4 regions of the Klebsiella sp. WOUb02 genome follow, and region 2 is predicted to be linked to each of the others. Evidence: predicted binding sites of a transcription regulator. Region 2 holds the regulator's gene; each other region holds the start of a gene.

Region 1 (7,546 bases), 830 kb from region 2:
CAGGTAATGCTGATGCTGCCGATTATGGTCAACGACATCGCGGGCTCCCCTTCGGCGGTCAAATGGATGTATGCCATCGAAGCGACGATATCGCTGACGCTGCTGTATCCGATTGCCCGCTGGAGCGAAAAGCGCTATCGGCTGGAGCACCGGCTGATGGCCGGTCTGCTGGTCATGACGCTCGCCATGCTGCCGATTGGGTTAACCAGCAACCTGCAGCAGACTGTTTACGCTGATTTGCATTTTCTATATGGGTTCAATCATCGCGGAGCCGGCGCGTGAAACCCTGGGCGCCTCGCTGGCCGACGCCCGCGCGCGCGGCAGCTACATGGGTTTCAGTCGACTGGGGCTGGCCTTCGGCGGCGCCTTCGGCTACGCCGGCGGCGGGTGGCTGTTTGACGCCGGTAAAGCGGTCAATCAGCCGGAACTACCCTGGCTGATGCTGGGTATTATCGGCTTTATCACCTTTATCGCCCTGTGGTGGCAGTTCAGCGCGAAGCGTTCAGCCTCCGGTATGCTGGAGCCACGAACCTGAGTCGCTGCGTATAGCCAGGCTGATTTTCAGCATTTTCCGCTAGCGCCTACGATGCTGGCAGGCCATGCTGCTTTGTGTCAGGATGAGCCCATCGCATTACGTTAAGGAACCCAATGAAAAAGATGTTTATCGCGGCCGCGCTGATCGTAAGCGGCCTCCTGAGCGGCTGTAACCAGCTTACGCAGTATTCGGTAAGCGAACAGGAAATTAACCAGGCGCTGCAGAAACGTAATAACTTCGCCAAGGACATCGGCCTGCCGGGCGTGGCGGATGCGCATATTGAGCTGCACGATTTAACCAGCGCGATTGGCCGCGAGGAGCCGAATAAAGTGACTCTCAGCGGCGTTGCCAACCTCGATCTCAATTCGCTGTTCGGCAATCAAAAAGCCACTATTGACCTTAAGCTGAAAGCGCTGCCGGTATTCAATAAGGAAAAAGGGGCGATCTTCCTGCAGGAGATGGAAGTCGTCGATGCGAAAGTCGCGCCGGAGAAGCTGCAGTCGGTCGTGCAGACGCTGATCCCCTACCTGAACCAATCCCTGCGCAGCTATTTTAACCAGCAGCCCGCCTACGTTCTGCGCGAAGATGCCAGCACCGGCGAAGCGCTGGCGAAAAAGTACGCCAAAGGCATCGAGGTCAAGCCGGGAGAGATAATCATCCCCTTCACCAATTAACATCGCGGGCGCCAGGGCGCCCGTTTTTTTACGGAAGTTGATGCAAAGGAAAACGTTTACGCTTATCCTTTGTGCCCGGTGAAAAACAGCCCTGATGACTGAACCTATTAGCCGGAGCCTTCCATGACAGCACAACCCCAGGTACTGAAAATCCGTCGCCCTGACGACTGGCACATCCATCTGCGCGATGACGATATGCTGGAAACCGTCGTGCCTTACACCAGCGAGTTTTATGGTCGGGCGATCGTGATGCCGAATCTGGCGCCGCCTGTCACCACCGTTGAAGCCGCCGTCGCCTATCGTCAGCGGATCCTTAACGCCGTGCCCGCCGGGCATGACTTTACCCCGCTGATGACCTGCTACCTGACCGATACGCTCGATCCCGCCGAGCTGGAGCGCGGATTTGCGGCCGGCGTGTTCACCGCGGCTAAACTCTATCCGGCCAATGCCACCACTAACTCCAGCCACGGCGTAACCAGCATCGATACCATTATGCCGGTGCTTGAGCGCATGGAAAAACTCGGCATGCCGCTGCTGGTACACGGTGAAGTCACTCACGCGGAGATCGATATCTTCGATCGAGAGGCGCGCTTTATTGAAACGGTGATGGAGCCGCTGCGCCAGCGCCTGCCGGGCCTGAAGGTGGTATTCGAGCATATCACCACCAGGGATGCCGCAGAGTACGTTCGCGATGGCAACGAGCTGCTGGCCGCCACCATTACGCCGCAGCATCTGATGTTTAACCGCAACCACATGCTGGTCGGCGGTATTCGTCCGCACCTTTACTGCCTGCCGATCCTGAAACGTAATATTCACCAGCAGGCCCTGCGCGAGCTGGTGGCCAGCGGCTTTACCCGCGCGTTTCTCGGTACCGACTCCGCGCCGCACGCCCGTCACCGCAAGGAAACCAGCTGCGGATGCGCCGGCTGCTTTAATGCGCCAACCGCGCTGGGTAGCTACGCAACGGTGTTTGAAGAGATGAATGCGCTGCAGCACTTCGAGGCGTTTTGCTCGCTTAACGGCCCGCGCTTCTACGGTCTGCCGGTCAATGAGAGCTTTGTTGAGCTGGTGCGCGAAGAGAGCGTGGTGGCGGAGAGCATCGCTCTGCCCGACGATACGCTGGTCCCCTTCCTCGCCGGCGAAACCGTACGCTGGACGATGAAAAAATAAAACGCCGCCCTCTGTTGTAAATAGAGAAATTACACTGTATAAATAAACAGTATATTACACAGGGGGCAATCATGCGCATCGAAGTCTCTATCGCCAAAACTACCGCCTTACCGAGCGGCGCTTTAGAAGCGCTGAATAGCGAACTCTCCCGACGTATCGATCGGCAGTTCCCGGCCAAACCAAGCCAGGTAACCGTACGCTTCGCCACCGCTAACAATCTTTCCGTTATTGGTGGCCTTAAAGAAGATAAAGACCGGATAAGCGAAATCCTGCAGGAAACCTGGGAAAGCGCTGATGACTGGTTTATCCACGACGTACCCTGAGTCGTTTGGGCTGCATGACAGCGGCGGCGCAGAACGCCTCGGGCGATTAATCGAGGCTTTTGCCCGCGCAATGCTCATGCGGTTCGAAGTCTGACCGGGACAGCAAATTAATTTGCTCCCTCATTGTGCTTCTTTTGCCGGGTCGCCCCGGCTTTTTTTATTCCCTTCGCCAATACTCAGACTTTTCTTTAATTTGCTGATTATTTCCTTACAAAATAACGTACAGCGGGACATCATTTGCGCAAAAAAGCGACAAAAAGAGAAAAGCTCGCCCCGTTCGCGTTAATTTCTCGAGTTTATACTTAACTCCTGATATAATTAACTTGCTTCAGAAAACATGCATTAAACCTCGAGAATTGTTGTCTTTTAACATATGAATAAGGGGTTATGATGGAAAAGAATAATGAAGTCATCCAGACCCATCCCCTCGTCGGATGGGACATCAGCACCGTAGATAGCTACGACGCGCTGATGCTGCGCCTGCACTACCAGAACCCCACTCATGAAAGCAGTAATGAAGCTGAAATTGGCCAGACTTTATGGCTGACGACGGACGTCGCACGTCAATTTATTTCTATCCTTGAAGCCGGCATTGCGAAGATTGAAGCAGGTGAATACCAGGTCAATGAGTACCGCAGACATTAGTGATTCTGCTGTCATCCATATACTCTAACTAAACGGGCACCGAACTGGTGCCTGATTTATTTTCAGACTTGTATAAGTGTGGGTTGTTAATTACCCTGCTAATAAAGCAAAAACCCGGAACATACCATGCAATACGACCTCATCATTATCGGCAGCGGCTCAACCGGCGCCGCCGCAGGCTATTACGCTCGTCGCGCAGGACTCAACGTGCTGATGACCGACGCCCACCAGCCTCCGCATCAGGAAGGCAGCCATCATGGCAGCACGCGCCTTATCCGCCACGCCTATGGTGAAGGTGAACGCTATGTCCCGCTGGTGCTGCGGGCGCAGCAGTCTGTGGGACGAACTGGCCACCCTCAGCGGTGAAGCCGTTTTTGAGCGTACCGGGGTGATTAACCTCGGCCCGGCCGAATCCGCGTTTCTCACTAACGTCATGAACAGCGCGCGCGAATTTGCGCTCAACGTTGAGGAGATGGACGCCCGGGCTATTATGGCCCGCTGGCCGGAAATTCGCCTGCCAGAAGGCTATCGCGGGGTATTTGAACCGGCATCAGGCGTCCTGCGCAGCGAACTGGCCGTTGAAACCTGGATTCGCCTGGCCCGTGAAGCGGGCTGCGCGCAGCTGTTCAACTGTCCGGTCACCGCGATCCATCACCATCAGGATGGCGTCACTATCGACACCGCGGATGGCCAGTACAGTGCGAAAAAGCTGCTGATCAGCGCCGGTACCTGGGTAACCCGCCTGCTGCCGGATCTGCCGGTTCAGCCGGTGCGCAAAATCTTCGCCTGGTTCCAGGCCGATGGCCGCTACAGCAGCAAAAATAACTTTCCGGCGTTTACCGGCGAGCTGCCCAACGGCGATCAGTTCTACGGCTTCCCGGCGGAGGATAATGAACTGAAAATCGGCAAGCACAACGGCGGACAGCTCATCTCCACCGCGGAAGAGCGCACGCCGTTTGGCAGCGTAGCGACGGACGGTTCGGAATCATTCAATTTCCTGCGTAACGTCCTGCCCGGCATCGGCGGCTGCCTGCACGGCGCATCCTGCACCTACGACAATACGCCGGATGAGGACTTCATTATCGATACCCTCCCCGGTCATCCGCAGACGTTGCTGATTAGCGGATTAAGCGGTCATGGTTTTAAATTTGCTCCGGTTTTGGGCGAGATTGCCGTCCAGTTTGCCCGGGGAGAATCGCCGACCTTTGATCTGACCCCCTTCTCGCTGGCGCGCTTTCAGCAATAATAGCCACCCCGCGGTGCCAGCGCGCCGATAAAAAAACGGCCTCACCGGAGGCCGTTTATCACTGAGAGATCCTATGCGTCGCCTGTATGACTTACTGATCAACAACGTCCGCGAGCACTTTATGATTTATCTCGCGCTGTGGCTGCTGCTGGCGGTCATCGACCTTGTCTGGCTATGGTTTTTCTGAAGGCTCAGGATCCGGGATCCCCAGTTTGGTATTCAGACGCCCGCGAGATTTATTGAAGATCTTATTCCCGTTCTCACGCCCGGCCCGCAGCCTGCGCTGCTCCTCTTCCGGCAGCTTGTGCTCTTCCATGCAGGATTCGCTGCAGCAGCCGGCAAACTTCTCCGCGCAGCTCGGACACTGAATAAACAGCAGATGGCAGCCATCGTTCAGGCAGTTAGTGTGGCTATCGCAGGGCGCGCCGCACTGATGACAGTGTGCGATGATATCGTCAGAAATACGTTCGCCCATGCGCTCATCAAAAACAAAGTTTTTACCGATAAAGCGCACCGGCAGACCCTGCTCGCGCGCGCGACGCGCGTACTCAATGATGCCGCCTTCAATGTGCCAGACCTTACTGAAGCCGTTGTGCTTCATCCAGGCGCTGGCTTTTTCGCAGCGGATGCCGCCGGTACAGTACATAACGATTTTTTTATCCTTATGCTCCTGCATCATCTCAACCGCCTTCGGCAGCTGATCGCGGAAAGTATCGGCGGGAATCTCCATCGCCTTCTCGAAATGCCCCACTTCGTATTCGTAATGGTTGCGCATATCGATAAAGACCGCGTCGGGGTCATCCAGCATCGCGTTAACTTCCGCCGCCTTCAGGTAGTCACCGACGTTAGAGGCATCAAACGTCTCATCATCGATACCGTCGGCGACAATTCGGTCGCGCACCTTCAGGCGCAGCACCCAAAACGATTTCCCGTCGTCGTCAAGGGCGACGTTCATGCGCAGCCCTTCCAGCGCCGGGTCGAAGGCGTACAGATATTCGCGCAGGGCCTCGACGCGGCTTTGCGGGACGCTGATTTGCGCATTGATCCCTTCGTGGGCCAGGTAAATACGGCCAAACACGTTTAGCTTTGTGAGCGCAATCCACAGGGCGTCGCGCGTCGCTTTTGGGTCAACGATGGTGAAGTACTTATAGAAAGAGATCGTCGTGCGCGGCTCGGTCTCGGCCAACATCTGCGCTTTTAACGTCTCATTTGCAATGCGGTTATGTAACACTGGCATGGTGTACCTGCTCGACATAAAAATGAGTAAAACAAACGGCCGGCATCATATAGTAAACGGCATTAATTTACATCCCTACATTTCGCGCTACATTTTTTATAGCAACCTTAGCTATGATTTAACAATAAATGCCAACCGGGCCGCTCGTTTTGGCTGAACCATAAAAAAATGCGATAATAGAACGCGTTGCTTAATTGAACAGGTATGAGATGACCCATTTACCTAAATTTACCATGGCGTTACTACACCCACGCTATTGGCTACTTTGGCCAGGAATCGGCCTGCTGTGGTTAGTTGTCCAACTTCCCTATCCGCTGATTTATCGTCTGGGCACCGCGCTGGGCCGCCTTGCGATGCGCCTGATGACCCGGCGGGCGAAAATTGCCTACCGCAACCTGGAGCTCTGCTTTCCCGAGAAGAGCGAGCAGGAGCGCCATCAGCTAATCAGACAAAACTTTGAATCCGTTGGCATGGGCCTGATGGAAACCGGCATGGCCTGGTTTTGGCCTACGCGGCGCATTGCGCGCTGGACGGATTCTATTGGCGTCGAACATATCCGGGCCGTGCAGGCGCAAAAGCGCGGCATTCTGCTGATCGGTATCCACTTTCTCACTCTCGAGATGGGCGCCCGCATGTTCGGGATGAATGAGCCGGGGATTGGCGTCTATCGTCCGAACGATAATCCGGTCATCGACTGGCTGCAGACGTGGGGACGACTGCGCTCCAACAAGGATATGATCGACCGTAAGGATCTGAAAGGCATGGTGCGGGCGCTGAAAAAAGGCGATGTTATCTGGTACGCGCCGGATCACGACTACGGCCCGGCCTCCAGCGTCTTTGTGCCGTTTTTCGCCGTCGACCAGGCCGCCACCACCTCCGGTACCTGGATGCTGGCAAAAATGTCAAAGGCCTGCGTCGTTCCCTTCGTGCCGCGCCGTAAGCCCAATGGCAAAGGCTACGAGCTGATTATTCTGCCGCCGGAGTGCGATCCGCCGCTGGATGACCCGCAAACGACCGCCGTATGGATGAACCACATCGTCGAGAAGTGCATCCTGATGGCGCCGGAGCAATATATGTGGATGCATCGCCGCTTCAAGTCGCGCCCGCCCGGCGTCCCATCGCGCTACGAATAGGCGCCCAAAGCCCCCGTATCGGGGGCCACGACCTTAGCATTAAACGCGCTCTCCCATTGCGACAACCATTTCTCAGGCGCATAATTAGCAGGCTCATATTTTCAACTTTTGACCTGCGGCGCAGGCCAGTAGGATCCTATGTCGTCTGCCGATCAACCTGTTAACTGGAAACGCAATCTTACCGTCGCCTGGTTCGGCTGTTTTTTAACCGGCGCGGCGTTCAGCCTGGTAATGCCGTTCCTTCCGCTTTACGTTGAACAGCTCGGCGTCACCGGCCATGCCGCCCTTAATATGTGGTCGGGGCTGGTCTTCAGCATCACCTTTCTTTTCTCTGCCGTTGCCTCGCCGTTCTGGGGCGGACTTGCCGACCGCAAAGGCCGTAAAATCATGCTGCTTCGTTCCGCACTCGGCATGGCTATCGTCATGGTGCTGATGGGGCTGGCGCAAAATATCTGGCAATTTCTGCTGCTGCGCGCGCTGCTGGGATTATTAGGCGGGTTTGTACCGAACGCCAACGCCCTTATCGCCACCCAAATCCCGCGCCAGAAAAGCGGCTGGGCGCTGGGAACGCTCTCCACCGGGG
Region 2 (7,546 bases):
AGCACCTTATGGAAGAAAATATCCAGACGCTCGCAGTCCCACCAGCCGTCCATATAGCTTTCACCTAACCCCAGAGAACCTTCCTGCAGCACGCGCTTAAAAAAGAGGGGGTTTTTTATTCGTAGATCGGAGGGAGCGGAGCCATTAATTTCAATACCCGCACGACCGAGTAACTCAGACTGTAATTCGGTACCAGTCATCATTTGGTACACTTACTTCTTCTATACACGATGAACTCATAGCTTCTCCATCACGCCCAAGTGATCAGAACCTTAAAACAGCGTAGACGCTTTTTTTGGCATTGTGAGAAATCTCACGGAAAAATCCGTGAAGCTGCTATCCGACGTAGAACAGAGGAAGGGAGATAACCCTTGCCGAAAGGCCTTCCATGGTGAAACGGGAAGCATCCTGCCCCCGTTAATATCGATAAACTATCTATTTATGTGACACGGGATCCAGTATAGGCCCCTATTTTAAGGCTTTCAATAAAAAGATATTAGCAGGCTAATTACTGGACCTTAACACTACTGAAACCATTCTATGCATGCGCCGACTCGGCGCTCAGCCGGGTGGTGCGCAGCTGCATCACATATCCCAGCCCGGCCAGCGCGATGGAGGCCAGCATCACGCTGGTGGTGGTGAGCAGCGGGGTGGCAATCAGCGTGGAGACCAGCAGGCTGGTCAGGAAGCACAGTCCGAGCTGCAGGGTATTCTGCAGCGCGGCGGCGCGGCCCGTCGCCTGAGGGAACGGCCGTAGCGCCTGGGCGACGACAATCGGGTAAATGGCGCCGTTAACGATAGCCATCACGCAGAAGGGGGCCATCAGCGCGACGATGGAGGCATTCTCCTGCAGACCTGCCAGCCAGGTGGCGGCAACGCTGAGCGCAAAAACCACCAGCAGCCACGGCAGCAGCTGCTGCCCCTGCCATCTCTGCAGCGCCGCCCGGCAGCCGTATCCGCCGATTAAAAAGGCAATAGTTTGCGGCACGTAGCTCAGGCCGATGGCGGTTGGCCCGTAGCCCATGTCATGCAGAATAAACGGCGATCCGGTCAGCCAGGCGAAAAAGCTGGCGGAGCAGGCGGCATAAATCAGCACGTTGCCGCTATACTCGCGCGAGCGCAGCAGCGCCAGGAAGGTCAGCTTTTTCTGCGCGCCGCTCTCGGGCTTGCTCACCGGCTTGAGGCGTAAGGCGGGCAGCATCAGCAGCAGGGAGATGGCGAACAGGGTCGCGAAAATAGCCTGCCAGTCGAAATGGGCGAGCAGCCAGCTGCCGAGCAGCGGCGCCAGGGCCGGCGACAGGCCCACCAGCGGCATGATGGTGGCGAATATGCGGTTGGTACGCTGGGCGGGATAATAGTCGGTGACCATCGCCTGCCAGGTGACCGCCGCCGCGCAGACGCCGATGGCCTGCACAAACCGCAGCGCCAGCATCAGATTCGCGTCCCGTACCCACAGCATGCCAAGGCAGCCGACGGCGAAGATGGCCAGGCCGCTGAGCAGTACCGGCCTGCGCCCGTAGCGATCGGATACCGGCCCCCAGAACAGCTGGCCAACGGCGAAACCGGCGAGAAACACGCTGAGGCTGGCGCTGACCGAGGCCGCCGAAGTATGCAGATCCTGCTGGATAGCCGAAAACGCCGGCAGATACATATCGGTTGCGAGGAAACCCAGCACGCTGAGGCCCGCTAACCAAACCAAAAATCCTTTCCCGGGTTGTTGCATAAAGTTCTCTTTCTTCTGATACAGGTAAGATGCCGCTGAGTGTAGGGAGTGCATTCTGGCTTGTGAAACGCTAATATTTGTTACATGCGTTCAAAAATTTTGCAGGCAGAATATGTGGTCCGAATACTCCCTTGAAGTGGTTGATGCGGTTGCGCGCAACGGCAGCTTTAGCGCTGCGGCTCAGGAGCTACATCGTGTACCTTCGGCAGTCAGCTACACCGTGCGTCAGCTCGAAGAGTGGCTGGCCGTTCCGCTCTTTGAGCGTCGCCATCGGGACGTCGAACTCACCCCAGCCGGGGTGTGGTTTTTACAGGAAGGGCGTTCTGTTATCAAAAAAATGCAGATCACCCGCCGTCAGTGCCAGCAGATCGCCAACGGCTGGCGCGGGCAGCTCTCGATTGCGGTAGACGATATCGTCAAGCCGGCGCGTATGCGGCAGATGATTGTCGATTTTTATCGTCACTTTCCGGACGTCGAGCTGATTGTCTTTCAGGAGGTGTTTAACGGCGTCTGGGACGCGCTGGCCGACGGCCGCGTGGAGCTGGCCATCGGCGCGACCCGCTCGATTCCGGTCGGCGGCCGCTACGCCTTTCGCGACATGGGCATGCTGAGCTGGCACTGCGTGGTGGCCAGCCACCATCCGCTGGCAAAAATGAGCGGTCCGCTGAGCGATGATACGTTGCGCAACTGGCCGTCGCTGGTCAGGGAGGATACCTCCCGCTCGCTGCCGAAGCGCACGACGTGGCTGCTGGATAATCAGAAGAGGGTGGTGGTGCCGGACTGGGACGCCTCGACAACCTGCCTGTCGGCCGGGCTGTGCATCGGCATGGTGCCGTCGCACTTCGCCCGCCCGCGGATCGCTAGCGGCGAATGGACGGCGCTGGAGCTGGAAAACCCGTTCCCGGACGCCGCCTGCTGTCTGACCTGGCAGCAGAGCGATATCTCGCCGGCACTCTCCTGGCTGCTGGACTATCTTGGCGACAGCGAAACGTTAAATCGGGAGTGGCTGCGGGCGCCGGAATAGGCGGCGCCCCGCCGGGATTAGCGGCGGTAGTCGACGAACGGGCCGTCGATCACCGAGCGGCGCTCGACCAGGCGCGGGTGAACTTCGATAGACTGCGACTCTTCGCGCTTGTTAACGATGCGGTCCATCAGCATATTGAATGCGGCTTCGCCGAGAGAGTCCTTTGGCTGATGAATGGTGGTCAGCGCCGGGCTAAAGTAGCGGGCGTTGCGCACGTTGTCATAGCCAATCAGCGAAATATCCTGCGGCACGCGCAGGCCCATTTCGTCCGCGGCGCAAATCGCCCCCATCGCCATGATATCGCCGCCGCAGAATATGGCGGTCGGGCGGTGCGGCTGGCTGATGATCTGCTGCATGGCGCGGTAGCCGGACTCCGGCTCGAAGTCGCCCTGAACCACCCAGCTCTCCGGGACGCGAATCTGCGCTTCTTCCATCGCTTTCATAAAACCGGCCAGCCGACCGGCGCCGGTGTTGCGCTCCAGCGGACCCGGGATCACGCCGATTTCACGGTGGCCGCGTTCGACAAGATAGCGGCCGGCCATGTAACCGCCTTCAAAGGCGTTATCGATCACCGAATCGGTAAAGTCGGCCTTGGACTCGCCCCAGTCCATCACCACCATCGGGATGTTGCGGTACTCTTCGAGCATGGAGAGCACCGACTGTGGATACTCGGAGCACATGACCAGCAGACCGTCGACGCGCTTTTGCGCCATCATTGACAGGTAGGCCTGCTGCTTTTCCGGATCGTTCCAGGCGTTGCCCAGAATCAAGGTGTAGCCCTTCTGGAAGCAGCTTTTCTCGACGGACTCGATAATCTCGGCAAAATAGGCCGCTTCGCTGCTGGTGGCCAGCAGGCCGATCGACTTGGTGTGATTAACCTTCAGGCTGCGCGCCACCGCACTCGGAGAGTAGTGCAGCTCTTTGATGGCAGCCCATACCGCGTTGCGCGTCTCTTCAGCCACAAAACGGGTTTTGTTAATTACATGTGACACGGTTGTAGTGGAAACGTTTGCGCGCTTCGCTACATCTTTAATTGTTGCCATTACTTCTCTCTCCAGACCTTGACCTGATCGTCTGATTATCGATACGTAAACGTTTGCCTATACACACCCTGAGCGCAATGTTCAACATTGCATCACGTCGGGAAACGACACAGAACGACAGGAAGGGGTCAATGGCCGATACGCTTTCAAATTAGCGTGGGATTTTGTCCGATCTTGCGGCAAAGGGGAAGAGTAAAAACGTGCATCGCCCTAAATCTCAGAAGATTTTTATGCAATACTGTGCAAAAATGAGCAGGCTCACTTTTCTTGTGGGGATAATCAGGGGGAAAATTGATGGATACAGATTTAAAGTTTTCGCTGACCACGACGATTATTGTTCTGGGGCTGATCGTGGCCGCAGCGCTGACCGCCGTACTGCACTAATTCTTGCGGGGGAGAGGCTCCTTTCCCCCATTCCCGCGTATTATTATCAAATTCGCAAAAATCTTTTGCCATTTCGTTTACTTTTGTTTTTCTGTGATTGATGTCATGCTTTTGCCTTCTGATGAGATACCGTCGCTGAGGACGGTTTGCTGGAGTCATTGCATGAAAATCAACTTTCCCCTGTTAGCGCTGGCCGTTGGGGCGTTTGGTATCGGTACGACCGAATTTTCCCCGATGGGATTACTGCCGGTGATCGCGAAAGGCGTGGATGTGTCCATTCCCGCCGCGGGGATGCTGATTAGCGCCTATGCCATCGGCGTGATGGTCGGAGCGCCGCTGATGACGCTGCTGCTGTCGCATCGCGCGCGCCGCAGCGCGCTCATTTTCCTGATGGCTATTTTCACCCTTGGCAACGTCCTCTCTTCAATGGCGCCGGATTACACCACGCTGCTGCTCTCGCGCATTATCACCAGCCTGAACCACGGCGCCTTCTTCGGCCTCGGCTCGGTGGTGGCCGCGAGCGTGGTTCCTAAGCACAAGCAGGCCAGCGCGGTGGCAACCATGTTTATGGGGCTGACCATCGCCAATATTGGCGGCGTCCCGGCGGCGACCTGGCTGGGGGAAACCATCGGCTGGCGTATGTCCTTCCTCGCCACGGCGGGCCTCGGCCTGGTGGCGATGGCCGGCCTGTGGTTCTCGCTGCCGAAAGGCAGCGCAGGGGAGCGGCCGAACGTGAAGGAGGAGCTGGCGGTATTGATGCGGCCGCAGGTGCTCTCCGCGCTGCTGACCACCGTGCTCGGGGCCGGGGCGATGTTCACCCTCTATACCTATATTTCGCCGGTGCTGCATACCATTACTCACGCTTCGCCGCTGTTCGTCACCGCGATGCTGGTGCTGATTGGCGTCGGTTTCTCTCTGGGCAACTACCTTGGCGGAAAATTTGCCGACCGCTCGGTTTCCGGCACGCTGAAGGGATTTTTACTGCTGCTGATGGTTATCATGCTGGCGATCCCGCTGCTGGCGCAGTCGCAGACTGGCGCGGCCATCAGCATGGTGGTATGGGGCGCGGCGACGTTCGCCGTGGTGCCGCCGCTGCAGATGCGCGTGATGCGCGTGGCTCATGAAGCGCCGGGGCTCTCTTCTTCGGTGAATATCGGGGCGTTTAACCTCGGGAATGCGCTGGGCGCGGCGGCCGGCGGGGCGGTGATTTCCGGCGGGCTGGGCTACGCATTTGTTCCGGTGATGGGGGCGATCATCGCCGGGGTGGCGCTGATGCTGGTGCTGTTCAGCAGTCGTTCGCGGCCGGAAGAGGCCTTAGCCAGCAGCTAGTTATCACCGCAGAAGGGAAAACCCTTCTGCGGTACCGTTTTATGCCGCCAGATTAGCCGCGACAAACTTCCAGTTTACCAGCGCCCAGAAGTGCTCCAGATAGTTCGGACGGGCGTTACGGTAGTCAATGTAATAAGCATGTTCCCAGACATCCACGGTCAGCAGCGGCGTGGCGTTGCCGGTGAGCGGCGTACCGGCGTTGCTGGTGGAGACAATCGCCAGGCTACCGTCGCCATTTTTGACCAGCCACGTCCAGCCCGCGCCGAAGTTTTTCGCCGCCGCATCGGTGAACTGCGCTTTAAAATCAGCGAAGCTGCCGAAGGATTTGGCGATAGCTGCCGCCAGTTCGCCTTCCGGCTCGCCGCCGGCGTTCGGCGCGAGACAGTTCCAGTAGAAGGTGTGGTTCCAGACCTGGGCCGCGTTGTTAAAGACGCCGCCTTCGGAAGAACGAACGATCTCTTCTAAAGACAGGTCTGCAAAAGCGGTGCCCTTGATCAGGTTGTTGAGGTTAGTGACGTAGGCCTGGTGATGCTTACCGTAATGGTATTCCAGGGTTTCAGCGGAAATGTGCGGCGCCAGGGCGTCTTTCGCATATGGTAATGCAGGTAATTCGAACGACATTGCTACTCTCCTTATTATATTAATGCGTGCAATAACCACATCATGCACAGGGAGATAGTAGCAAATTAAAAGATGTGACAAAAGAGAGAGTTAACCTGCCGCAGGCGCGGCAGGGGGCGTCAGCGGATTGTTTTAGGCGTCATCACGCGGCGGGCGCCAACGTAGTGGCGAACCCAGTAATCTTCGCTTAACGAGGTAATCTGAATATCGCGTCCGGTACGCGGCGACTGGATAAATTTGCCGTTACCAACGTACACGCCGACGTGATCCGCCGTGCCGCGGCCGCGGGTGCGGAAGAAGACCAGATCGCCGCTCTGCAGCTCGCCGCGGTCGACCGGGCGAGCATCGCGCAGGTGGTACATCTCGTTCGCCGTGCGCGGGATATGAATTTTCACCAGGTCTTTATAGGCGTAATACACCAGCCCGCTGCAGTCAAAGCCGGTGCGCGGCGAGGTGCCGCCCCAGCGATAGGGCTTACCAATTTGGTCCATCAGCTTCGACATCGCGGTGCTCTGCGCTTTTTGCACCCGCACCTTATGCGCATCGGCAAGCGTCAGCGGCACTTCTTCTTCGGCAACCGGCTTGCAGCGCTTTTTGTAGCCTTTACGCACGACGCACTTCTGCTTCACGCTGGCCATCGCCCGCGTCGGCTCGATATTGGCATTAGCCGAGGTCGCGCACTGCTTTTTATAGCCTTTGCGCAACACGCACTTTTTGGTTCCGCCGGCGGCCTGACGGTTTAATGCCGTTTGGCTGGAGGCGGTGGTGCGGGTAGGGTGTTTGGCGCGGGAGGAGGTCGATGCTTTCTTGCTGGAGGTTTTGGCGCTGGATTTTGTTTTCTGACCGGAGGCTTTTTTCTTGCGTTCGCTGGAGCCCTTTACCTGATGCGCTTTTGACGCGGCGGAGGCGTGCGTATGCCCTGAAGCATGCGCCAGCGGTGTAAATGAGATAGATGTAAACAGTAATGCGCAGAGCGAAATCGCGATTTTGTTTAGCCGCGCCACCGAGCACTCCCCTGATTAATTACAGACATGTACACATGCCTGACCATGAATGACAAAACCCAACGATTTTAATGCATAAAAACCCTGAAAGTTAATACTCTTTTGTATCTAAAACGTCGTTTGATTAACAATTGCAAAAAAATATGCCAGACATTGACCGCCTTGTACAGAAAGTGCGCGACAGGACGGCGCGCTGGCTGATGAAGTAATATTTTTAAGGCAACTTCAGTCTACAGAAGATAAAATAGAGCGAGTGAACAAAATGTTATTATCCGTCCTGCGTTCAGGACGCTACAATGACAAATTACTGCCGTATAGAAGTTAAGGAAGCATGACAATGAGCACGACTGTAGAAAAAATCGAACGTCAAATCGCTGAAAACCCGATCCTCCTGTACATGAAAGGATCGCCGAAACTG
Region 3 (7,546 bases), 820 kb from region 2:
CGGAAAACAAAAAGCCCGCCGTCTGCAGACCGCGGGCTTTGGCTACAAAGGCGTGGCTTAGCCTTCGTTGTGCATCTCTAAGTTTTCCACTTCGTTCTGACGCTGCACTGCTTTGGCGTCGTCATTACGCAGGGAGTCGAGATAATCAAGGTACCGCTGATCGACATCCTTAGTGACGTACACGCCGTTAAATACCGAACATTCAAACTGCTGAATATCTGGGTTCTCAGCGCGTACAGCGTCGATCAGATCGTTCAGATCCTGGAAGATTAAGCCGTCGGCGCCGATGATCTGCCGAATTTCGTCCACTTCACGACCGTGGGCAATCAGCTCGGTGGCCGTCGGCATATCGATGCCGTAGACGTTCGGGAAGCGAATCTCCGGCGCCGCGGAGGCCAGATAGACCTTCTTCGCACCCGCTTCGCGCGCCATCTCGATAATCTGCTCTGAGGTGGTGCCGCGGACGATGGAGTCATCGACCAGCAGGACGTTTTTATCGCGGAACTCGGCGCGGTTAGCGTTGAGCTTACGGCGTACTGATTTACGGCGCAGCTGCTGGCCCGGCATGATAAATGTACGGCCGACGTAACGGTTTTTGACGAAGCCCTGACGGTAAGGCTTATCAAGAATGCGGGCAATTTCCAGCGCGATGTCGCAGGAGGTTTCCGGAATCGGAATGACCACGTCAATGTCCAGATCTTCCCACTCGCGGGCAATCTTCTCGCCCAGCTTGGTCCCCATATTCACGCGCGCGCTATAGACGGAGATCTTATCGATGAAGGAGTCCGGACGGGCAAAGTAGACGTACTCAAACAGGCACGGGTTGCTGACCGGGTTCTCCGCACACTGGCGGGTAAACAGCTGGCCTTTTTCGGTGATGTACACCGCTTCTCCCGGCGCAACGTCGCGCAGGAACTCGAAGCCCAGCGTATCCAGCGCCACGCTTTCGGAGGCCACCATGTACTCGGTGCGGCCGTCACCGACGTCGCGCTTGCCCAGCACCAGCGGGCGAATACCGTTCGGGTCGCGAAACGCAACCATACCGTGGCCGATAATCATCGCCACGCAGGCGTAGGCGCCGCGAATCTGCCGATTGGTCGCCGCAATTGCCGCAAAGATATTGTCGGCTTCCAGCGGGTAATGGCGGAAGTTATCCAGTTCGCTGGCGAAAATATTGAGCAGAATTTCAGAATCGGAGGTGGTGTTGATGTGGCGGCGTTTCTCTTCAAACAGCTTTTTACGCAGCTCGTGAGCGTTGGTCAGGTTACCGTTATGCGCCAACGTAATGCCATACGGCGAGTTAACGTAGAAAGGCTGAGCCTCGGAGGCGCTGGAGCTGCCGGCCGTTGGGTAACGGACGTGGCCGATCCCCATGTTGCCCTGCATACGCTGCATGTGGCGAGCCTCAAAAATATCGCTCACCATCCCGTTTGCCTTACGCAAGCGGAAGCAATTATTTGCATCAATGGTGATGATGCCTGCGGCATCCTGGCCACGATGCTGAAGCACCGTTAACGCGTCATAAATCGACTGGTTTACCGGCATAACACCGGCGATACCGACAATACCGCACATACGTCTTTTCCTCGTTCAGCTACGTCCCAACGCTTATGCTTTGGGCAAGAAACTTGACGAGCTCTGCAGATAGTCAAAAAACCATCTGATAACGAAACTGAACTGCGGGATAAGCTCCGACTTTTGCCAGTCTTCGCTCTTCGCCATACCGGTAAAACTATCGAGAAAGAACAGGATCGCCGAGACAATCAGCACGCCGCGAAGGGCGCCAAAACAGATCCCTAACACCCTGTCGGTACCCGACAGGCCCGTTTTCTCTACCAGTGCGCTAATCACGTAATTAACGATAGCGCCGACGATAAGCGTTGCGATAAACAGTATCGCGATAGCAATCCCATTGCGGACCATTTCGTCTTCAAAGCCCGTGAACCAGACAGCCAGGTAAGTGTAGTAATGACTGGCAACAAAGAAAGCACATCCCCAGGTTACCAGCGATAACGCTTCACGAACAAAGCCGCGGATCAGGCTTACCAGACAGGAAAAACCAATCACCGCAATAATGGCGTAATCAATCCAGACCATATACATCCTACGATTTTACGCCCTGTCGTCCGGTTCGGGGCGCATTCTAACAGAAAAAGAAAACGTTTGCGTAGGGATTTCCGTGCCCTACAGAAATAAAAATGGCGCTGAAAAAACATTCAACGCCATTCTGCCTTTTGCCTCTGCAGGGCCTGTCAGGTAAGGGATTCAGCCCCTCACTCGCTGACGGTGAGCGGGTTAGCGGGCCCGACGACTCGCTCACCCGAACGCGCCCGACTGCACAAGGGCAATCGCCTCCTGACCCGGCATCTGCATCGGCGTTCTGCAACGCTATCAGGCTGAATAGCAAAGCTAGTTTGGACTGTATCCCATCACCACGCCGCTCAGACCCGACAGCTGCTTCAGATCGCCAAGCTGGCCTTTCAGCTTATCTTTCGAAGCATCAGGACCAACCAGAATGCGGGTGATTTTTCCCTGCACCGGCGTCGAAGGCGACGTGTAAACCTTGAACCCGGAGGAGCGCAGCTTACCGACGATTTCGTTGACCTTGTCCGCATTCTTCAGCGCCCCCAGCTGCACCACGTAGGCTCTGCCGGTTGGCGCAGGAATTTCAGCCGGCTTCGGCGCCGGCGTCTGGGCGGCAGTCTGCTGCTGCGGCGGCTGCGGTTGCGGCTTATCGACCGGCTTAGGCTGCGGCTGAGGTTGCGGCTTCGGCTGAACCTGAGGTTTTGGCTGCGGCCTGGGCGCGACAACCGGCTCCTGAACATCATCGAAGCTGTTACTGTTTACCGGGATGCGCGACGGATCCAGCGACGGCGCCGCCGCATTTCCGGCCCTCACCTCTTCCGCCGCCCCTTCCGGAGGCTGGGCAGGCAGGGCCTGAGTTGCCGCCGGTAGCATGTCAGGCTCATCGCGATCGCCCGGCTTCGGCACCAGCGGGATCGCCGCAAACTCATCCTGATAGTGTTTTTTCTGACCGTCAAGCAGCCCCGGGAGGATAATGACCCCCAGCGCCACCAGCACAATCGTCCCGACTAAACGGTTCTGAAACTTACTCGCCACCGATTCTCCCCGCGTCTATTTCTTCCATTACGTGCGCCACGGTGTGGAATGAACCGCACACCAGCACCGTATCTTCCGGTCCGGCATCGGCCATGGCCGCATGCCATGCTTGAGCGACATCCGCACAGGCTCTCCCCGTACGCAAATGCTCCAGCAGCTGTTCCGCCGTTGCCCCGCGCGGCCCTTCCAGCGGCGCGCAGTACCAGCAATCAACTTCCGCCATCAGGTTTGCCAGCGTACCGGCAATGTCCTTATCATGCAGCATACCAATAACCGCCAGCACGCGCCCCGTTTTCGGCAGGCTTTTGAGACGCCCGGCCAGATAGGCCGCCGCATGTGGATTATGGGCAACGTCGAGGATCACTAGCGGCGCCTCGCCAATTATCTGGAAACGCCCGGGCAGCATCGCCTGCTTAATGCCGTCGCGGATCGCCCGTTCGCTCACCGTCAGCCCGCTGGCGCGCAGCGCGGCAAGCGCCGTTGCCGCGTTCGGCATCGGCACCTGAGGCAGCGGCAGTCCCGCCAGCGTCCCCTGCTCGTCGCTGAAATCCCACGCCTGATCGCCGGCAGCATAGCGCCAGTCAAGGTCGCGACGCCGCAGCAGCGCGCCTTTTTCCGCCGCAACGTCGGCAATGGTATGAGGCATATCCGGCTCACCGACGATAGCCGGCCTGCCTGAGCGGAAAATACCGGCCTTTTCGCGGCCGATGCTTTCGCGATCCGGCCCCAGCCAGTCGGTATGATCGAGCGCAATGCTGGTCACCACCGCCACGTCGGCATCAACGATATTTGTCGCGTCAAGACGGCCGCCTAACCCAACCTCAAGGATAACGACATCCAGCTGCGCCTGCTTAAACAGCCACAGCGCCGAAAGCGTACCGAACTCAAAATAGCTCAGGGATATTGCGCCGCGCGCGGCTTCGATTTCGGCGAAAGAGGCGGTATGCGCCGCTTCCGGCAGCTCCTCTCCCTGCACGCGAACGCGTTCGGTATAGCGCACCAGATGCGGTGAACTGTAGACGCCGACCCGATAGCCAGCCGCCATCAGCATCGACTCCAGCGTACGGCAGGTGGTCCCCTTACCGTTGGTTCCCGCCACCGTAAATACGAACGGTGCGGGTTTCACAACCGCCATCCGCCCGGCAACTTCGTTCACGCGCGTCAGCCCGAGATCGATAGTTTTGCTGTGCAGATGCTCCAGATAAGAAAGCCACGTAGCCAGGGGCGACGTGGCCTGAGGAATAGGTTCTTTTTCCATGATGTCCGCAAGCGTTAACGGTAAATACGCTCATCCTTCAGCGTACCGCGATGCGGTCAGATCAGGATGATGTCGCGTAGCTATTCGAATATAAAAAAAGGGCAGCACCGTCAGGCCTGCCCTCTGCACTATCAGGCCTCTGGTTCCTGATCCGGTACCGACGGCACCGCGTCGCCTTCGAGCGAAACTTCCGGGCACGGCGTCGGAAGATTCATCAGCTTCGCCAGAATGCTGGCCAGCTTCAGGCGCATTTCAGGGCGACGTACGATCATGTCGATCGCCCCTTTTTCAATCAGGAACTCGCTGCGCTGGAATCCCGGCGGCAGCTTTTCGCGAACGGTTTGTTCGATAACGCGAGGACCGGCAAAGCCGATCAGCGCCTTCGGCTCCGCGATGTTGAGATCGCCAAGCATCGCAAAGCTCGCCGATACGCCGCCCATCGTCGGATCGGTCAGCACGGAGATATAGGGTAAACCGCGCTCCTGCATTTTCGCCAGCGCGGCGGACGTTTTCGCCATCTGCATCAGCGACATCAGCGCTTCCTGCATGCGCGCGCCGCCGGACGCTGAGAAGCAAACCAGCGGGCAGTCTGTCTTCCAGCGCCTGCTCAACGGCACGTACGAAGCGCGCGCCCACCACCGAGCCCATTGAACCGCCCATAAAGGAGAATTCAAAAGCCGCGGCGACAACCGGCATGTCGTACAGCGTGCCCTTCATGACCACCAGCGCATCTTTCTCGCCGGTCTCTTTTTGAGCCGACGCCAGGCGGTCTTTGTATTTTTTCGAATCGCGGAACTTCAGCACATCTTTCGGCTCGAGCTCGCTTCCCAGCTCCACAAGGGAACCTTCGTCCAACAGGCTATGCAGGCGATTACGCGCCGACATACGCATATGGTGATCGCACTTAGGGCAAACCTCCAGGTTGCGCTCCAGCTCTGCGCGGTACAATACCTGGCCGCAGCTGTCGCACTTGGTCCATACACCCTCAGGAATGCTTGCCTTGCGGGTGGGAGTGATATTGCTTTTAATTCGTTCAATCCAGCTCATTGATAACCTTTCTGCCTGAACCTGGTCGATGCCAGTTTTGTCGTAAGGGGCGCATAATGCCATTTTTGACCCTTACAGACCATGAATGTTGCACATTAAATCATAACATCCCGTCACATGGGATAAAAAAGTGGTCGTACCGCTCACACTTCACTCTGCGGGCGGCGGCGTTCCGCCCGCGGTAGATTAGGCTACTAAAACTATTTTGACTGCTTCGCCGCCGCGCGCTTGTGGCGAATGATTTCAATCACTCCCGGCAGCACGGAGAGGAGAATAATGGCGACAATCAGCAGCTTCAGGTTTTCCTGGACGATCGGTAAATCGCCAAACAGATAGCCCGCATAGGTGAACAGCATCACCCACAGCAGCGCGCCAACCACGTTATAGGCCGCAAAATGACGATAGGACATATGGCCCATTCCCGCCACAAATGGCGCAAAGGTTCTGACAATCGGCACGAAGCGGGCAAGGATAATGGTTTTGCCGCCGTGACGCTCGTAGAACGCGTGGGTCTTGTCCAGATAGCTGCGGCGGAAGATTTTAGAATCAGGATTACTGAAAAGCTTTTCACCAAACAGCCGCCCGATGGTGTAGTTCAACGCATCGCCGACAATTGCCGCGATCACCATCAGCACCGCCATCAGATGCACGTTCAGATCGTTAGTCGGCAGCGCTGACAGCGCGCCGGCAACAAACAGCAGCGAATCTCCCGGCAGGAACGGCGTGACCACCAGACCCGTCTCGCAAAACAGAATCAAAAACAGAATGGCATAAACCCAGATACCGTACTCGGCAACCAGTTCGGCCAGGTGTACATCTATATGCAGGATGAAATCAATTAAAAAGCGAATCAGGTCCATACCGTTTTAGTCCTTAATAGCAATACGTAAAACCCTTCACGGCGCATCCAGGCGGCCGAACGCTAGCTCCCGGAAGGCGCGCAAAGCGGCGAGTCCGGGAAAACCAGCGCGGCCGGCAAAGCGGCGGCTGAAGGATGAGGCGTATACGTCAGTCCGCCAAAAACAGCGGACCCATCGGCATCACCGGCAGATCGAAATGGGCCGGATAATCAACCGACACCAGATACAATCCCTCAGCTTTTGCCGTCGCGGCGGCTAGCTTCCTGTCTTTTGCCGCCAGAAGTTCTGCAATCCAGCTCTCCGACTGGTTACCGGCCCCTACTTCCATCAGGCTGCCGACAATGTTCCTTACCATATGATGCACAAAGGCGTTTGCTTTGATATCGACCACCACATACGGGCCGTAGCGCGTGACGCGAATATGGCTAATATTGCGCCACGGCGTGCGCGACTGGCACTGCACCGCCCGAAACGAGGTAAAATCATTCTCGCCCAGCAGGCACTGCGCCGCGCGCTGCATCCGCTCGGCGTCCAGAGGCTGATGATAATGGGTCACCCCCTGGCTTAACACCGCCGGGCGCAGCCGATGGTTATAGATAACGTAGCGGTAGCGGCGCGCCGTGGCGCTAAAGCGCGCGTGGAACGCTTCCGGCACATGTTTAACCCAGCGCACGGCAATGTCACCAGGCAAATTCGCATTCACGCCCAGCGTCCAGGCCGCGTCTTTACGCAGCGCGCGCGTTTCAAAATGCACCACCTGGCCGGTGCCGTGCACGCCGGCGTCGGTGCGGCCGGCGCAAAAGACGCTAATCGGCTCATTCGCCACCTGCGAGAGCGCCTTTTCCAGCTTCTCCTGCACGCTGCGCACCTCGTTCTGCCGCTGCCAGCCGTAATACTTACTGCCGTCGTACTCGATGCCCAGCGCGATTTTATAGACCGGCTGCTGCTCCATCTCAGACATCAGTAAAAATACTCCTGCACCAGCTTCTCGGCGATTTTCACCGCCATCAGCGCGCCGCCGAAGCGGACGTTGTCGGCAACGGACCAGAACTGAACCTGCTCCGGTATCCCGTAATCGTTACGCACGCAGCCGACGGAGAGCTGAGTGGTGCCGGAAGCATCGCCAACCTGAGTCGGGAATTCGCTCGCTTCGGACAGCTCGATATCTTCGCCGCGCGCAAAGGCATCGCGCGCCTCTTCTGCGGCCAGCGGGCGCATGGCTTCGAAATTAACCACCTGCGCATGGCCGTAGAAAACCGGC
Region 4 (7,546 bases), on a different replicon from region 2:
GTGCGCCTCGGCGATCGGCGTAGTGTCGACAACGCCCATCACAAAGGAGAGCGCGTAGCCCACCAGCACGCCGATAAGAATCGGGATGATGGCCATGAAACCGCGGAACAGCACCGAACCGAAGACCGTCACCGCCAGCGTCACCATCGAGATAATAATGGTTTTGCTATCGGGTGACTGCCCGTCAGCGGGCAGCAGGCCGGCCATATTCGCCGCGACGCCGGCCAGCTCAAGGCCGATAACCGCGACGATAGCCCCCATGGCCGCCGGCGGGAACATCACGTCCAGCCAGCCGGTGCCGGCCTTTTTAACAATAAAGGAGACGATGCAGAACAGCACGCCGCACATAATAAAGCCGCCCAGCGCGACCTCATAGCCCAGCGGGAGCAGCAGCAGAACCGGGGAGATAAACGCAAAGCTCGATCCCAGATAGGCCGGAATTTTGCCCTTGCAGATAAACAGGTACAGCAGCGTGCCGATACCGTTAAACAGCAGAACGGTAGCCGGGTTGATATGAAACAGGACTGGCACCAACACCGTTGCGCCAAACATAGCGAACAGATGTTGCAGACTTAGCGGGATTGTCTGTAAAAGCGGCGGTCTTTCACTCACCCCGATTGCGCGGCGCGTCATAGTGTTTTCCTCTGAGTGTCGTTATTGGTTGCTGTTGGCGTGTTTTATTCAAAAAAAAGCCGACTCTTAAAGTCGGCTTCTTATTAATGCTGCAATTATTTAGTACCAAAAATCTTATCGCCGGCGTCGCCGAGCCCGGGAATAATATATCCGTGCTCGTTGAGGCCCTGGTCAATGGACGCGGTGTACATCTCAACGTCCGGGTGCGCTTTCTCCAGCGCGGCAATCCCTTCCGGAGCGGCAACCAGTACCAGCACCTTGATGCTGGAGCAGCCCGCTTTTTTCAGCAGGTCGATGGTGGCGATCATCGAACCGCCGGTTGCCAGCATCGGGTCAACCACCAGCGCCATGCGTTCGTCGATATTGGATACCAGCTTCTGGAAGTAAGGCACCGGCTCAAGGGTTTCTTCATTGCGGTAGATGCCAACGACGCTGATGCGCGCGCTCGGGACGTGTTCCAGAACGCCTTCCATCATCCCGAGGCCGGCGCGCAGAATAGGCACAACGGTAATTTTCTTACCTTTGATCTGCTCAACTTCAACCGGGCCATTCCAGCCTTCAATGGTGACCCTTTCGGTCGCCAGGTCGGCGGTGGCTTCATAAGTTAGTAAGCTACCAACCTCTGAGGCGAGTTCACGGAAGCGTTTGGTGCTGATGTCGTGCTCGCGCATCAGGCCCAGCTTGTGTTTGACGAGTGGGTGTTTCACTTCCACAATCTTCATTCTCTTTCTCCTCTGAGGGGCAGCCACAAAAAAAATCGCGGGATTATACCGCTTTTTCTCATTTGCGCCATAGCCGATATGTTTGACCGGGATCAACCAAAATGCTTTGCGCTGCCTGAGCCAGTATAAATCAAAATAAAAAAACCCCGCGCAGGCGGGGTTTCACGGGGGCTTCAGGCCGGTTTAAAGCTTTTCGCCATTGCTGCCGATAACCTGCTGATACCAGGCAAAAGATTTCTTGCGGCTGCGGGCCAGGGTGCCGTTGCCTTCATTATCTTTATCGACGTAGATAAAACCGTAGCGCTTTTTCATCTCGCCGGTTCCGGCGGAGACCAGATCGATACAGCCCCACGGGGTGTAGCCCATCAGGTCAACCCCATCTTCCACCACCGCTTTTTTCATTTCTGCGATATGCGCGGAGAGATAGTCGATGCGGTACTGGTCGTCTACCGTACCGTCAGCTTCGCGCACGTCGATGGCGCCAAAGCCGTTTTCGACAATAAACAGCGGCAGCTGGTAGTGATCCCAGAACCAGTTCAGGGAGTAGCGCAGCCCAACCGGGTCAATCTGCCAGCCCCAGTCCGATTTCTGCACGTACGGGTTGGAGACCAGGCTCTTCGTCTCATCATAATCCAGCAGCGGATTATCCTCGGTGGCCTTGGTGGCGAACGACATATAGTAGCTGAAGCCAATATAGTCGACGCAGCCTTCGCTCAACGCCGCGCGATCTTCGTCGGTGATATCCAGCGCAAAGCCGCGGCGCGCAAAGTAGTTGAGCAGATGCTGAGGGTACTTACCGCGCACGTGAACGTCGGTGAACCAGTAGCGGCGGTGCATGGCGTTCATCGCCATCATCATGTCATCAGGCGCGCAGGAGAGCGGATAAATCGGGCACATCGCAATCATGCAGCCGACCTGCAGCGCCGGGTTAATCTCCCGCGCGGCTTTCACCGCCAGCGCGCTGGCGACCAGCTCGTAGTGCGCGGCCTGATACATCACCGGCTCGCGATCCTCACCCGGCAGGAACTTCAGCCCCGAGTTGGTGAACGGCGCAAAGTCTTCGTGGAAGTTTGCCTGGTTGTTGATCTCGTTAAAGGTCATCCAGTACTTCACTTTATGCTGATAGCGGTTTAATACCACCTGCGCAAAGCGCACGAAGAAATCAATTAGCTTACGGTTGCGCCAGCCGCCGTATTCGCGAACGAGGTGGTAAGGCATCTCAAAGTGGGAGAGCGTAATCACCGGCTCAATTCCGTGCTTCAGGCACTCATCGAACAGATCGTCATAGAACTGCAGCCCGGCCTCATTCGGCTCCAGCTCGTCGCCCAGCGGGAAAATACGCGTCCAGGCGATGGAGGTACGGAAGCATTTGAAGCCCATTTCCGCAAACAGCTGGATGTCATCTTTATAGCGATGATAAAAATCAATCGCCTCATGGTTAGGGTAATTTTTACCCGCCAGCACGCCGTCGGTAATTTCACGCGCCACGCCGTGGGCGCCAGCGGTCATCACGTCGGCAACGCTCGCGCCTTTGCCGCCCTCCTGCCAGCCCCCTTCCAGCTGATGCGCCGCAACCGCGCCGCCCCACAGAAAACCCTCTTTAAATCCAGACATGTTCTCTTCCTTATGCGCGATCGCCCGTCGGCGACCGGTATTGCTGATTGAAATGGTAAACGGCGCCAATCAGCCCGGCGTCGTTGCCGTGGCTGACGGTGTCGATATAGTCGGCAATGCCGAACCAGGCCAGATGTTCACGCAGCAGCGGCAAAAAGCCCGGGCGTTCCACGATGCCGCCGCCGATGAGGATGGTCTGCGGATCGAACACGTTGACGAGGTTATAAAGGCCGGTGCCGAGACCGTTAAAGAATTCAATCACCAGCCGCTGACAGGTCGCATCGCCCGTATCGTAGCGATCGAATATCTCTTCCCCGGTCACCTCTTCCAGCGTTTTGCCAAAATGGTCGGCGTAGCGCTGGCGCAAGATGCGCAGGGTGCAGTTCTCATTCATCGAGTAGCGACGCACGTCGCGGGTGCCGGGCCGTTGGGTCTGCATATAGCCGAATTCGCCGGCGCGAAAGCTGGCTCCGTGCACCAGCCGGTTATTACAGAAAATCGCGCCGCCGATGCCGGTGCCGATGGTCAGGACCAGAAAATCGCTCATATTGGCGGCCTTGCCCAGCCAGCGCTCGGCCAGCAGGACGCAGTTGGCGTCATTTTCAATGGCGACGGGAAGCCGGATCCGTTGTTCAAGCCAGGTTTTGATGGCGAAATTATCGAATCTACGGATAGCGCCGCCCATTTCGATATAGCCGGTGTGCGGATTAACGTATCCGGGCGCGCCGATCGCCACGCCTTCGCACTCCGGGTGCGCGGCAATCCACGCCAGCATGGCCTGCAAAATTTGCTCCCCGTCGCTGTCGCGAATCGGCTGCTTGCCCTTCTCCAGCAGCTCGCCGGAGGCTGGCTACGGTACCCATTTTCAGCGCCGTGCCACCAATATCAAATGCGGCAATTATCACTCTGTCCCCCCTGCAGAATCCCCTCAGTACCGTCGTTCGGCTCGCTTAAATAAAAAAAGAAACCGGTTTCAGTGGCATGATGATCATTCTGGCGTACGGAGGCAAGCACAAGAATGTACCCGGTTTCATTTTCGTGAACAGTATCAAATTTGTCCATCTCGCCGCCGATTAACGCCGACTGCAAAGCAGGCTCGCAAACGTTTGCTATCCCTGTTAGAATTGCGCCGATTTTTCTTGCTACCGCAAATGTGTGGAGACTTCGCAGTGACCGATAAAACCTCTCTCAGCTATAAAGATGCCGGCGTAGATATTGATGCAGGCAACGCTCTCGTCGACCGTATTAAGGGTGTGGTGAAGAAAACCCGCCGCCCGGAAGTGATGGGTGGACTGGGCGGATTCGGCGCACTGTGCGCATTGCCGCAGAAATACCGCGAGCCGGTACTGGTCTCCGGCACTGACGGCGTCGGCACCAAGCTGCGTCTGGCAATGGACCTCAAGCGTCACGACACTATCGGTATCGACCTGGTTGCCATGTGCGTAAACGACCTGGTGGTTCAGGGCGCCGAGCCGCTCTTCTTCCTCGACTACTATGCTACCGGCAAACTGGACGTCGACACGGCGGCCAGCGTCATCAGCGGGATCGCCGAAGGCTGCCTGCAGTCAGGCTGCGCGCTGGTGGGCGGCGAAACGGCGGAAATGCCCGGCATGTACCACGGCGATGATTACGACGTTGCGGGCTTCTGCGTCGGGGTTGTAGAAAAATCAGAAATTATCGACGGCAGCAAAGTTGCCGACGGCGACGTGCTGGTCGCGCTGGGCTCCAGCGGCCCGCACTCCAACGGCTATTCGCTGGTGCGTAAAATTATTGAAGTCAGCGGCGTCGACCCGCAGACCACCGACCTGAACGGCGCATCCCTGGCCGACCATCTGCTGGCGCCGACCCGCATCTACGTCAAATCGGTGCTGGACCTGATCGCCAACGTCGAAGTTCACGCCATTGCGCACCTGACCGGCGGCGGCTTCTGGGAAAATATCCCGCGCGTTCTGCCGGATAACACCCAGGCGGTGATCGACGAATCCTCCTGGCAGTGGCCGGAAGTCTTCAAATGGCTGCAAACTGCCGGCAACGTCAGCAGCCACGAAATGTATCGGACCTTCAACTGCGGCGTCGGCATGGTCATCGCGCTGCCGCCGGAAGCCGTCGATAACGCCATCGCTCTGCTGAACGAAAAAGGTGAAAACGCGTGGAAAATAGGCTATATCAAAGCCTCTGATTCCGAACAGCGTGTGGTCATTGAATGAAAAATATCGTGGTGCTGATTTCCGGTAGCGGCAGTAATCTGCAGGCAATTATTGACGCCTGCGCGCGGAAACAGATCGGCGGCACCCTGCGAGCGGTATTCAGCAACAAGGCCGATGCCTTCGGCCTTGAACGCGCGCGTGAGGCCGATATCCCGACCCATGCGCTCACCGCCAGCCAGTTCGCCAACCGCGAAGCGTTCGATCGCGAGCTGATGCACGAGATCGACGCCTACGCGCCGGATCTGGTGGTCCTTGCGGGCTACATGCGCATTCTTAGCCCGGAGTTCGTCGCCCACTACCAGGGGCGGCTGCTGAATATCCACCCTTCCCTGCTGCCTAAATACCCCGGCCTGCACACCCATCGCCAGGTGCTGGAAAACGGCGATGAAGAGCACGGAACCTCGGTGCATTTCGTCACCGATGAGCTGGACGGCGGACCGGTCATTCTGCAGGCCAAAGTGCCGGTTTTCGCCGGCGATAGCGAAGATGACGTTACCGCTCGCGTGCAGGCGCAGGAACACGCCATTTACCCGCTCGTCGTCAGCTGGTTTGTCGACGGCCGTCTGCGCATGGAGGGGAGCCAGGCCTGGCTTGACGGCGCCCCTCTCCCGCCGCAAGGGTATGCGGCAGAAGAGTAATCGATAGCGCCTCTCGCATCCGCCAGAGGCGTTTTTTTCGCCATCGCCACCGCCGTTTATCCGCATCAGCTCCCACCGGCGACGGATGTTTTTTGCCGCCCAATGCCCGGCGACAATCACCAGAATTAACCTGTTTTGCACACAGAATAAGCAAAGGGAAGCGACCGCCTTTTCTGCGCAGCGCGTTGAAAGAAAACTGTCATACTTCTTTGACATAGTTGGACATTCAATGGCAAAGCTCGCCATAATGAAAATGCAACATCAATCAACCGGAGTGTGAGTTGTAATGGGCCAGGAAAAGCTATACATCGAGAAAGAACTCAGCTGGTTGTCCTTTAACGAACGCGTACTTCAGGAAGCGGCGGATAAAAGCAACCCCCTGATTGAGCGCATGCGCTTTTTGGGCATTTACTCCAACAACCTCGATGAATTTTATAAAGTGCGCTTCGCTGAACTCAAGCGCCGCATCATCATCAGTGAAGAGCAAGGCAGTACCGCCCATTCTCGCCACTTGTTAGGTAAAATTCAGGCCCGGGTCCTGAAGGCCGACCAGGAGTTTGACAGCCTCTATAACGAGCTGCTGCTGGAGATGGCGCGTAATCAGATCTTCCTGATCAACGAACGCCAGCTGTCGGTCAACCAGCAGTCCTGGCTGCGCAACTACTTTAAGCAGTACCTGCGCCAGCACATCACCCCTATTTTGATTAACCGCGAAACGGACCTGATCCAGTTTTTGAAAGATGATTACACCTATCTGGCGGTGGAAATCATTCGCGGCGAAACCGTTAACTACGCCCTGCTGGAAATTCCGTCAGATAAGGTTCCGCGCTTTGTTAACCTGCCGCCGGAAGCCCCGCGTCGCCGTAAGCCGATGATCCTGCTTGATAACATTCTGCGCTACTGCCTGGATGATATTTTTAAAGGCTTCTTCGATTACGATACGCTGAACGCCTATTCGATGAAGATGACCCGCGACGCCGAGTACGATCTGGTGCACGAGATGGAATCGAGCCTGATGGAGCTAATGTCCTCCAGCCTGAAGCAGCGTCTCACCGCCGAACCGGTACGCTTCGTTTACCAGCGCGATATGCCGGACGCGATGGTCGAAATGCTGCGGGCAATGTTCTCGATTTCGCGCTATGACTCAATGCTGCCGGGCGGCCGCTACCACAACTTTAAAGACTTTATCGGCTTCCCGAACGTCGGCAAGGCGAATCTGGTCAACAAGCCGCTGCCGCGCCTGCGCCACACCTGGTTTGATAAGTTCCGCAACGGTTTCGACGCCATTCGCGAACGCGACGTGCTGCTCTACTATCCGTACCACACCTTTGAGCACGTGCTGGAACTGCTGCGCCAGGCCTCCTTCGACCCCAGCGTGCTGGCGATTAAAATCAATATTTACCGCGTCGCCAAAGACTCGCGGATTATCGATTCCATGATTCACGCCGCCCACAACGGTAAAAAAGTCACCGTCGTGGTCGAGCTGCAGGCGCGCTTTGACGAAGAGGCCAACATTCATTGGGCGAAGCGCCTGACCGAAGCCGGCGTGCACGTTATCTTCTCCGCCCCTGGCCTGAAGATCCACGCCAAGCTGTTCCTGATTTCGCGTAAAGAGGGCGACGAGGTGGTCCGCTACGCCCATATCGGCACCGGCAACTTCAACGAAAAAACTGCCCGTCTGTATACCGACTACTCCCTAATCACCGCGGATGCGCGTATTACCAATGAAGTC

What was found. The regulator PurR, encoded in region 2, represses purine synthesis genes. The targets are predictions, from matches to a motif close to CANGCAAACGTTTGCNTG.
Region 1: the regulator PurR is predicted to act here: its motif matches at 1,255-1,272, upstream of pyrC (dihydroorotase).
Region 3: the regulator PurR is predicted to act here: its motif matches at 2,153-2,170, upstream of cvpA (colicin V production protein).
Region 4: the regulator PurR is predicted to act here: its motif matches at 4,065-4,082, upstream of purM (phosphoribosylformylglycinamidine cyclo-ligase).

What each region holds. Positions count from the first base shown of each region.
Region 1 covers NZ_CP170110.1:1,680,158-1,687,703, forward strand. Annotated here, with positions in the region: partial or broken gene mdtH (multidrug efflux MFS transporter MdtH) at 1-535, shown strand, start outside; gene ABOC21_RS14995 (lipoprotein) at 649-1,209, shown strand; gene pyrC (dihydroorotase) at 1,333-2,379, shown strand; gene dinI (DNA damage-inducible protein I) at 2,451-2,702, shown strand; gene bssS (biofilm formation regulator BssS) at 3,093-3,347, shown strand; partial or broken gene solA (N-methyl-L-tryptophan oxidase) at 3,474-4,593, shown strand; gene ABOC21_RS15020 (YceO family protein) at 4,667-4,780, shown strand; gene ABOC21_RS15025 (oxygen-dependent tRNA uridine(34) hydroxylase TrhO) at 4,766-5,830, opposite strand; gene ABOC21_RS15030 (Kdo(2)-lipid IV(A) acyltransferase) at 6,040-6,963, shown strand; gene mdtG (multidrug efflux MFS transporter MdtG) at 7,102-7,546, shown strand, end outside.
Region 2 covers NZ_CP170110.1:854,524-862,069, forward strand. Annotated here, with positions in the region: partial or broken gene cfa (cyclopropane fatty acyl phospholipid synthase) at 1-240, opposite strand, end outside; gene punC (purine nucleoside transporter PunC) at 539-1,723, opposite strand; gene punR (DNA-binding transcriptional activator PunR) at 1,836-2,747, shown strand; gene purR (HTH-type transcriptional repressor PurR) at 2,765-3,790, opposite strand; gene ABOC21_RS10925 (YnhF family membrane protein) at 4,085-4,174, shown strand; gene ABOC21_RS10930 (MFS transporter) at 4,337-5,503, shown strand; gene sodB (superoxide dismutase [Fe]) at 5,543-6,124, opposite strand; gene ABOC21_RS10940 (C40 family peptidase) at 6,244-7,128, opposite strand; gene ABOC21_RS10945 (Grx4 family monothiol glutaredoxin) at 7,466-7,546, shown strand, end outside.
Region 3 covers NZ_CP170110.1:33,586-41,131, reverse strand. Annotated here, with positions in the region: gene purF (amidophosphoribosyltransferase) at 58-1,575, opposite strand; gene cvpA (colicin V production protein) at 1,609-2,097, opposite strand; gene dedD (cell division protein DedD) at 2,410-3,120, opposite strand; gene folC (bifunctional tetrahydrofolate synthase/dihydrofolate synthase) at 3,110-4,378, opposite strand; partial or broken gene accD (acetyl-CoA carboxylase, carboxyltransferase subunit beta) at 4,510-5,425, opposite strand; gene ABOC21_RS06895 (DedA family protein) at 5,626-6,285, opposite strand; gene truA (tRNA pseudouridine(38-40) synthase TruA) at 6,434-7,246, opposite strand; gene ABOC21_RS06885 (aspartate-semialdehyde dehydrogenase) at 7,246-7,546, opposite strand, start outside.
Region 4 covers NZ_CP170105.1:164,977-172,522, reverse strand. Annotated here, with positions in the region: gene uraA (uracil permease) at 1-633, opposite strand, end outside; gene upp (uracil phosphoribosyltransferase) at 729-1,355, opposite strand; gene ABOC21_RS01405 (6-phospho-beta-glucosidase) at 1,539-2,969, opposite strand; partial or broken gene bglK (beta-glucoside kinase BglK) at 2,980-3,832, opposite strand; gene purM (phosphoribosylformylglycinamidine cyclo-ligase) at 4,139-5,176, shown strand; gene purN (phosphoribosylglycinamide formyltransferase) at 5,173-5,814, shown strand; gene ppk1 (polyphosphate kinase 1) at 6,101-7,546, shown strand, end outside.